3 regions of the Lacticaseibacillus casei DSM 20011 genome follow, and region 3 is predicted to be linked to each of the others. Evidence: predicted binding sites of a transcription regulator. Region 3 holds the regulator's gene; each other region holds the start of a gene.
What was found. The regulator HrcA, encoded in region 3, represses chaperone genes, less so after heat shock. The targets are predictions, from matches to a motif close to TTAGCACTCNNNNNNNNNGAGTGCTAA.
Positions count from the first base shown of each region.

Region 1: LBCZ_RS08480 (ATP-dependent Clp protease ATP-binding subunit) is a predicted target of HrcA. The motif match lies at 1,588-1,614, and genes of this name have one in related genera.
Region 2: groES (co-chaperone GroES) is a predicted target of HrcA. The motif match lies at 1,579-1,605, and genes of this name have one in related genera.

Region 1 covers NZ_AP012544.1:1,711,720-1,715,004, forward strand. Annotated here, with positions in the region: gene ptsP (phosphoenolpyruvate--protein phosphotransferase) at 1-896, opposite strand, end outside; gene LBCZ_RS08470 (phosphocarrier protein HPr) at 896-1,162, opposite strand; gene LBCZ_RS08475 (hypothetical protein) at 1,305-1,496, opposite strand; gene LBCZ_RS08480 (ATP-dependent Clp protease ATP-binding subunit) at 1,716-3,285, shown strand, end outside.
Region 2 covers NZ_AP012544.1:2,144,786-2,148,070, reverse strand. Annotated here, with positions in the region: gene LBCZ_RS10385 (LCP family protein) at 1-755, opposite strand, end outside; gene LBCZ_RS10380 (CPBP family intramembrane glutamic endopeptidase) at 836-1,480, opposite strand; gene groES (co-chaperone GroES) at 1,635-1,916, shown strand; gene groL (chaperonin GroEL) at 1,952-3,285, shown strand, end outside.
Region 3 covers NZ_AP012544.1:1,495,983-1,499,267, forward strand. Annotated here, with positions in the region: gene dnaK (molecular chaperone DnaK) at 1-174, opposite strand, end outside; gene grpE (nucleotide exchange factor GrpE) at 205-798, opposite strand; gene hrcA (heat-inducible transcriptional repressor HrcA) at 866-1,912, opposite strand; gene hemW (radical SAM family heme chaperone HemW) at 2,070-3,215, opposite strand; gene ribF (riboflavin biosynthesis protein RibF) at 3,217-3,285, opposite strand, start outside.

The DNA.
Region 1 (3,285 bases), 220 kb from region 3:
GTACGATACAGGCCGATACCTTCAGCACCATTGGCCAGCACACCATCGAGATCCTTCGGGGTTCCGATGTTAGCCGCAACATCAAAATGCTTGCCATCAGCCGTCACGGATTTCGCCGTCTTCAGTTGCGCCCATTCAGCCTTTTGCTTGGCAAATGCTTCAGCAGCTTGCTTGAATTTGGCAACCTCATCCGTCGAAGGATCAATGACCACTTCACCAGTCAGACCGTCAACGGAAATCAATTGACCGTTTTGGGCCTTCTTGGTGACGTCATCGGTTCCGACAACAGCAGGAATTTCCAATGAACGCGCCATGATTGCGCTGTGGGCCGTCCGACCACCGATATCAGTGACGAATGCCTTCACATACTTCTTGTTGAGCTGTGCCGTGTCAGAAGGGGTCAAATCGTGAGCCACGATAATGACTTCTTCATCAATCAACGCCGGATTCGGCAATGTACGACCCAACAAATGCGCCATAATACGCTTTGTTACATCGCGAACATCGTCAGCACGTTCCTGCATATATGGATTATCAGTCATGCCTTCAAAGGTCTGAATGAAGAATTCGGAAACTTCCTTCACAGCTTGTTCGGCATTTACTTTTTCGTCCTTGATCTTGGATTCGATCTGACCGGTAAAGTCAGGATCAGCCAAAATCATCATATGGGCATCAAAAACTTGAGCCTCTTCTTCGCCAAGCGATTCAGCGGCCTTTGCACGGATAACCTTTAACTCATCATTACTTTGATCAAGTGCCTGCTTCAGCCGATTGATTTCCTTTGAAGGATCATCAACCGTTTTTTTGTCAAATGATAAATCAGGTTGAACCAGTAAATAGGCCTTCGCTGTGGCGATCCCATCACTAGCAGCGATTCCCTTCAAATGTTCAGCCATTATTCAGCCAAGCCTTCTTTTTTCATAGTATCGGTAATAGCAGCAATTGCGTCTGCTTCGTCGGCACCTTCAGCAGAAATGGTAACATCGGCGCCTTGGCCAACACCCAAACTCATAACACCCATAATGGACTTGAGGTTAACGCTCTTACCTTTATATTCCAAGTTGATGTCTGAGTTGAACTTGCTGGCTGCTTGTACCAACAAGGTTGCCGGACGTGCGTGGATCCCGGTTTCTGCAATAATGTTAAATTCACGTTTTTCCATGACTGATCTGCTCCTTCATATTAACTAGATTTCTAGTGTTTTTCCGAATAGTTTATAGGCACACTAACACCTAAAACAATTCATGTAAACCTTACCATTTTTTGTAGCTTGCCACAAGCGTCACATGAGATTTGACGCTTATTTAGCGGGAATCAACTGACCGGTAATGGTATTCGATGACACCATTGCGTTTTGCCGTCCCCACAATTTCTTCACGATCGGGATAATTTGTCCATGCCGCCCGAAACGCCATGAATGTTTCGGGCGTCACCGTGATCTTGTCACGCTGACCAGTCTTTAACTCATCCATTAAAGCGACATAATCCTGAGTCATCTATTTGCCTCACCTCACTCCATAAGGTTAGCATAAAAGTAGGCATTGAAAAAGCGCTAATGCCTGATATCACTGAAATATTTGGAACTTTTTAGCACTCTTGTGTGTCGAGTGCTTGCATTCTCGACATGAGGGTGTATACTATTGCCATAGGTCAAGAAAGGTCAAACCTTTTTCGACTATATGTGGCACCTGTTTAGACAGGAAGGTTGTGACAAAATGTTATGTGAAAACTGTCATAAGAATCCAGCCACTATTCATCTTTCAACCGTTGTTAACGGTACGCGGCAGGAGATCAATCTCTGCCAAAACTGTTATCAATTACTCAAGAAACAAGCAGGAGGAAATATGAATCCAACAAATGCTACTGATCCGTTTGGGTTCGGGAGCTTAGATGATATCTTCCGTGCGATGAATCAGGGAATGGATCGGCCGCAACAGCCTAACGCGCAGATCCCGCCTACTCAGGCAGGACGCGGCGGCAATGGTAACAACGGCCGCAATGGCAATGGTGGTAAGGGATTGCTGGGTCAATTTGGTGTTGATCTGACCGAACAGGCACGCAAAGGCCAAATTGATCCGGTGATCGGTCGCGATAAGGAAATTTCGCGGGTGATCGAAATCCTGAATCGCCGGACGAAGAACAATCCGGTTCTGATCGGTGAAGCCGGTGTCGGCAAAACCGCTGTCGTCGAAGGCTTGGCTTTGAAGATTGCCAATGGCGACGTACCGGCAAAGCTACAGGATCGTCACGTCATTCGTCTCGATGTCGTTTCCCTTGTTCAAGGAACGGGTATTCGTGGTCAATTCGAGCAGCGGATGCAACAATTGATCGATGAACTCAAACAAAATAAAAACATTATCCTATTTATTGATGAAATTCACGAAATTGTCGGTGCCGGCAACGCTGAAGGCGGCATGGATGCAGGCAACGTTTTGAAACCTGCCCTCGCTCGTGGCGAATTGCAACTGGTTGGTGCAACCACCAGCAACGAGTATCGGCAAATTGAAAAAGATTCCGCGCTTGCTCGGCGACTCCAGCCCGTCATGGTTGAAGAACCAAGCGTTGACGAAACCATTAAAATTCTGAAAGGCTTGCAGCCGCGTTATCAAGACTTCCATCACGTTAAGTACACGGAAGCCGCGATTGAAGCCGCAGCTACACTCAGTAACCGCTACATTCAGGATCGCTTTTTGCCCGACAAGGCCATTGACCTGTTGGACGAAGCCGGATCCCGCAAGAATCTGACGATTGCGACCGTTGATCCTGAAACGATTAAAACCAAGATTGCGGATGCCGAGAATCAAAAGCAGGCAGCACTGAAACAGGAAGATTACGAAAAAGCCGCCTTCTATCGCGATCAGGTCACGAAATTAGAAGACATGGCCAAGAAACAATCAAATCTCCCTGAAAATGAAGTGCCAACTGTCACCGAAAAGGACATGGAAAAGATTGTCGAAGAAAAGACCAACATTCCTGTCGGTGAACTAAAGGCACAAGAACAGGCACAGTTGAAGAACCTTGCCAGCGATCTTGAAAAACACGTCATCGGTCAAAACGAGGCGGTTGACAAGGTTGCGCGGGCCATTCGGCGTAACCGGATTGGCTTCAATAAGACCGGCCGGCCAATCGGTTCCTTCCTCTTCGTTGGGCCTACTGGTGTCGGTAAAACCGAGCTGGCCAAGCAGCTTGCCAAAGAGCTGTTCGGTTCGGAAGATGCCATGATTCGGTTTGACATGTCGGAGTACATGGAGAAATTCAGTGTCTCCAAACTGATTGGGTCACCGC
Region 2 (3,285 bases), 650 kb from region 3:
TTGGAAATCGTGTCCATGAGTTTGGTGAAGTTACCAAGCGATCCGACAGAAACGGCTTTTTTCAAAATGGCCTTGATCACTTGCTGTTGACGCTTTTGCCGGCCATAGTCGCCTTCCGGATCAGCGTGGCGCATTCGTGAGTAGGCAAGTGCCATGTTGCCATTTAAATGCATGCGGCCCTTTTTGAATTTCTGGTTGCCAGTGTATGGATCCTGGAATGAAAACGGAACATCAACGTCAATCCCACCGACCGCATTGACGACTTTTTCCAGCGCGCCCATGTTGATCGTCAGATAATAAGAAATCGGCACATTCACAAGTTTAGAGACTGTGTTGATGGCCATATCAGAACCGCCGACATTGTATGCAGCGTTGATTTTCTGCATATTGAACTCTTTGGTGCCAATCAATTCAGCAGCCGTATCGCGGGGGATGCTGACCATGGTGGTTTTGTTGGTCTTCGGATTGACGACGGCCACAATCATGGTATCGGAGTTGCCCTTTTCAACGCGTCCTTCAGCACCGGTGTCGACCCCGAGCAGGAGTACTGCAAATGGCTTCTTTTGGGCGATGTCCGTGCTGACGTGTTTGGTGGCATGGTATGTATTATCGATGGCATATTTTGCCTGGCTATAGAGGCGCAGGGCATAGGCGCCAACCGTAAACAGGCCGACAATGACGATTAAGCCGATGAGGCGTCCCCAGCGAAAACGTTTAGGCGGTTGACGGTGGCGGTGATTTGAACGGGTCTCCATTTTTGAACGGCTCCTTTATAAAAACATTATTTCCATTATAGAAGATTGAATGCGCCAACGAGATTAATATTCGATTACGTTTACAGCGCGTGGGCAATGTAATATAGCCAAACCACCCATAGTGCACCGACATGGGAGATGATGGCAGTGCTGATGGCGCCGGTGTGACGGTAATCATAGGCCAGAACCAATCCAACCAAGGTCGCGCTGAGCCAGTGGCCGCCTGGTTGAGTCACGGCAAATAACAGACTGGCGATCAAAGCGCCACCGAAAACGCCAGTGACATTAACCAGATTACCGAACAATACTTTACGAAAAGCCAGCTCCTCCAGAACGGGAATGGCGAGGCCGATTGCCAAAAAGTACCAGGGATTGGTGGTCATACTGGGAAGCTGCTGATGAATCTGGCTATTGGTTTGCGGCATTTTAAAAAGGAACATTTCAAGCCATGAGCCGACTAACTGAGCAGCCAAGACGCCAGCAATGCCGATGACACCCCAGAAAACGCGCTGTTGTGGTGCGAGGACGCCAGGGGCTTCAATCGCGTTGGCAATGACCAGTTGCCGTTCGCTATAGGCCGCAGCAATCATTGCGATGACACTGATTAAGGTCACAATACCAAGGCTGAGCCGCCCAACCGGCATGAATTGGAAAATCAAAAGGTTAGCGATAAACGTGACGAGGTAAGCACCGATAACGGAAAAGGCATGTTTTTGCAGTGACATATAGGGGACTCCTTTGAAAAAATATCTGAAATTAGTATAACATTCCCGGGTTTTGGGGTTGCATTCACCCGGAAAACTCGTTATAGTTACTTTTGTAGTTAGCACTTAGACATAGCGAGTGCTAAATCAAAAAATGTAATGTGGAGGGATTGCCTTGTTAAAACCATTAGGAGATCGCGTGATTGTCGAGGTCGTTGAAGAAGAGGAACAGACTGTTGGCGGCATTGTCTTAGCCAATAATGCCAAGCAAAAGCCGCAAACCGGCAAAGTTGTCGCAGTAGGTGAAGGCGCCTTGACACCGGAAGGCAAGCGTCTGCCAATGGCTGTCAAAGTTGGTGATACTGTATTATACGACAAATACGCCGGCTCTGAAGTAAAGTATGAAGGTCAAGACTACCTCGTACTGCACGAAAAAGACATTATGGCAATTGCGTAAAAAATAATCGATCAATTTTGAGGTGAATAAAAACAATGGCAAAAGAAATTAAATTCTCTGAGGATGCACGTACCGCTATGCTGCGTGGCGTGGATCAGTTAGCAAACACGGTAAAAACAACTTTAGGACCAAAAGGCCGCAACGTTGTTTTGGATAAGAGCTATGGCGCACCGGAAATCACCAACGACGGTGTTACGATCGCCAAGTCAATTGACTTAGAAGACCATTACGAAAACATGGGCGCTAAGTTGGTAGCGGAAGTTGCATCCAAGACAAACGATATCGCCGGTGATGGTACCACAACCGCAACGGTTCTGGCACAAAGCATCATTCGTGAAGGTATGAAGAACGTAACTGCCGGTGCTAACCCAGTTGGCATTCGGACCGGTATCGAAAAGGCGACCAAGGCAGCGGTTGATGAACTGCACAAGATCAGCCACAAGGTTAACGGCAAGAAGGAAATCGCCCAGGTTGCTTCGGTTTCATCTTCCAATGAAGAAGTCGGCAATCTGATTGCGGACGCTATGGAAAAAGTTGGCCATGATGGTGTTATTACCATCGAAGAAAGCAAAGGGATCGACACTGAACTTTCCGTTGTTGAAGGGATGCAGTTTGATCGCGGCTATCTGAGTCAATACATGGTAACCGACAATGATAAAATGGAAGCTGATCTGGACGATCCATATATCCTGATTACCGATAAGAAGATTTCCAACATCCAGGACATTCTTCCACTATTACAAGAAATCGTTCAACAAGGTAAGGCACTGTTAATCATTGCTGACGATGTTGCCGGCGAAGCATTGCCAACCCTGGTTCTTAACAAGATTCGTGGTACCTTCAATGTTGTTGCAGTTAAGGCCCCTGGCTTTGGCGATCGGCGCAAGGCACAACTGGAAGACATTGCAACCTTGACCGGTGGCACCGTGATCAGTTCCGATCTTGGCTTGGATCTGAAGGATACCAAGATTGAACAATTGGGTCGTGCCGGCAAAGTTACCGTTACCAAGGACAACACCACGATTGTTGATGGCGCAGGTTCCAAGGATGCCATTGCTGAACGGGTTAACATCATCAAGAAGCAAATTGACGACACAACCAGCGACTTCGATCGTGAGAAGTTGCAAGAACGTCTGGCTAAGTTAGCCGGCGGGGTTGCGGTTGTCAAGGTCGGTGCTGCAACCGAAACCGAATTGAAGGAACGTAAGTATCGGATCGAAGATGCTTTGAACGCGACCCGTGCTGCCGTTGAAGAAGGTTACGTTGCCGGCGGTGGTACTGCCTTGGTTGACGTCATCCCTGCCGTTGCTGCTTTGAAAGAAGAAGGCGATGTTCAGACCGGGATCAACATCGTTCTGCGTGCCCTTGA
Region 3 (3,285 bases):
AATTGCCTGACGCTTGGCAACTTCACCGACTTGAATTTCACCATCTTTAAAAGCAACAACAGACGGTGTGGTCCGATTGCCTTCAGGATTTGTAATGATCTTTGGCTGATTGCCTTCCAAAACCGCAACAGCTGAGTTGGTGGTTCCTAAGTCAATACCAATAACTTTACTCATATTGTTATACCTTCTTTATTTTCAGTTTAATTATTTAGCAACAACGACCATAGCAGGGCGTAAAACGCGATCTTTGAGATAATACCCTTTTTGCAGGACCTGAGCGACAGTATCAGCTGCGTGTTTGTCATCAGCCGCGACTGTTTGTACAGCCTGTTGGGTATTCGGGTCGAATTTTTCACCGGTGCCATCAATAGCAGTGATGCCGTTCTCCTTCAAAGCACGCTCCAAATGGTCATAAACCATCTGGACACCTTTTTTCAGTGAAGCAGCACTATCATCTTTGGCCTCGGTTGCAAGCGCACGTTCAAGATTATCGACAACTGGCAAAATCGCCTTTGCTAACTTCTGGCCGTCGTACTTCAGCATCTTCTGTTGCTCTTTTTCGAACCGATGATTCATGTTTTGAATCTCCGCGGCTGCTCGCAGATATTTATCTTCAAATTCATCACGTTCTTTCTTCAACTGTTCACCTTCGTGTTGGCTGGTTTTCAGTTGATCATTGAGATCAGCGATGCTTTCTTTCAGAATTTCTTCTTTAAGCGAAGATCCTGACGTTTCAGCAGGTTGCTTTGCCTGTTTGGCGGTATCTGCCGCGGTTTGCTTTGCTTTTTTCTCTGCCATGGTATCCTCCCTTTAAACCATATTTGCCAGTCGTCATGAAGCAACGCTAGCAAATATTTTTTAATATTCATTGATCAAAGTTGGCATAATAATCTGTCAACCGTTTTGCCAGCTCTTCACGGAAAACATCCAGCAGTCCGATCATTTTCGAATAAGGCATCTGCGTCGGTCCTAGCAAGGCGATCATTCCAGTGCCGTGGTCACCAACATCGTAGCTAGCGGTGATTAAACTGAGGTTGGCCAAATCAATTGGCTTAAGCTCTGGCCCCAAACGTACTTGAACCGGCGTTTGACGAATCGGTCCGCCAAGCAGTTCCGTCAGATCACCGTGATCAGCGTCAATCAATGACACAATCTTTTTCAGTTCATGGATATCGGAATCGCCTAGGTAATCCATCAGATTCAACCGCCCGCCAACGTAAAAGCGCTCGGACGCAGCTGATTTCAAGACGTTGCCGAAGATATCCAAGAAGCCTTCAGGACTGGTCAGATACTGCATTAACATCGAAGGCACATCGGTTTTCAGCCGCTGTGCAACTTGAATTAATGGTAGTCCAACGAGTTGATCGTTGACAATTCGAATCGCCTTTTCGAGCTCATCGGATGAGATGTTTTGCGATACGGTAAAGACCTGGTTTTCAATGTTACCGTTATTCGTGACCAAAATCGCCATGACTTGGTGATTGCCTAATGGAACAAGGCGAAAACCTGTCAGCTTGATATTGGTTACTTCAGGTCCCAGGCTAATGGCCGTGTAACTCGTCAGATTGGACAAAATTTGCGCACTTTGCGCGACAATCTCATCCATCTTATTGTATCGCTGGCTAAATGCCTGCTTGATAGTCGCCAGTTCTTGATGCGAAACACGCACCGGTTCAACAAGGTGATCGAGATAATAACGATAGCCTTGCGTTGACGGTACGCGCCCGGAACTGCTGTGGGTCTTGGTGATCAAACCGGCATCTTCTAGCGACGCCATATCATTACGGATTGTGGCGGAACTGACATGAATGGGCAGCTCGCGCATCAATCGCTTTGAACCAACCGGCTCTCCGCTTTCAGTAAACAGGCGGATGATTTCTTTTAAGACGAGCACTTGCCGTTTCGTCAACATTTTCTCACCTCACCTTAGCACTCGTTTCGCACGAGTGCTAATACACTGAATAATATACCAAGCACCGTTAGCAAAGTCAAGGCGAGCTTGCTAAAATCTTCAGTGTTTTCGGTGTTTCTAGCCAGTGGCGGCCATTTTTTCAAGAAAAAAGAGCCGTTTAAATAAGCGGCTCGTCAAGCAAAAACTGTTGAAAGACTTCGTTGCCTAAAAACTTGCCCTTGTTAGTCAGCCGGATGAAGCCATCATCGCGCTGTAACAAGCCTTGGCTTTCCAACTCAGGTACGGTCTCGCCATAAACGGCATCAACGGTCAGATGATAGCGCTGATAGAAGCGTTTTTCACTTACGCCGCGCATGGTTCGCAAGCCAAGGAACATTTCTTCTTCAATTTGTTCGGAAACCGGAACCAAATGATGAGCCAAAACCGGTAAATGATCGGTGTGAAGCGGCGTTAGGTACTGTTTGATCGGGCCATAATTGTGATACCGATCGCGACCGAGATAACCAAACGCACCAGCTCCAAAGCCGAAGTACTTGTCATTTTGCCAGTAAAGCAGATTGTGTTGGCATTGATAACCATCTTTGGCAAAATTGCTGATTTCATATTGATGTCTGCCATGTGCTTCCATTAAATCAATGGCATCCTGGTACATATCGGCTTCGACATCCTGCGTTGGCGAGCGCAATTTGCCTTGGCGCATCAAATTATAAAAAATGGTTTTCCGTTCAAGAATAAGTGAATACGTCGAATAATGCGGCAAATCTAAATCGAGGGCTTTTTGTAGACTATTTAAAAAGTCGTCCCGGTTTTGATCAGGTAATCGGAAAATCAAATCAATCGACAGATTATCAAACCCGACTTTTCTGGCATTGGCAATCGCGGCATACACATCTTTGGCGCGATGAATCCGCCCGATCCGTTTGAGAACATCATCATTAAAAGACTGGACCCCGATCGAAAGCCGATTAACGCCATAGTCATGTAAAACCTGCAACTTATCGGTCGTCAGCAAATCATTGGGATTCGCCTCAAACGTGAATTCACCAGAATCGAAGTGTAAAATGTCGTGGATACCCTGGCAAAGTTTCGCCAACTGTTTAGGCGTCAGAGTTGTAGGTGTCCCGCCGCCGACATACACCGTTTCGATTTTCTCATCAGGGTGCTCAGCCATGACCATTCGCATTTCTTTAAGCAACATCGCAACATAGTCATCAACCGGCTGTCCTTCAATGAAGACTTTATTGAAATCACAGTAGTAACAAATATGTTCGCAAAACGGAATATGAATATATGCGCCTGCCATTTTAACCCTTCCTCGCGAAATACTGACGGACTGCCGTTTCATCTTTCTTTAATTGGGTAATCAGGCCTTC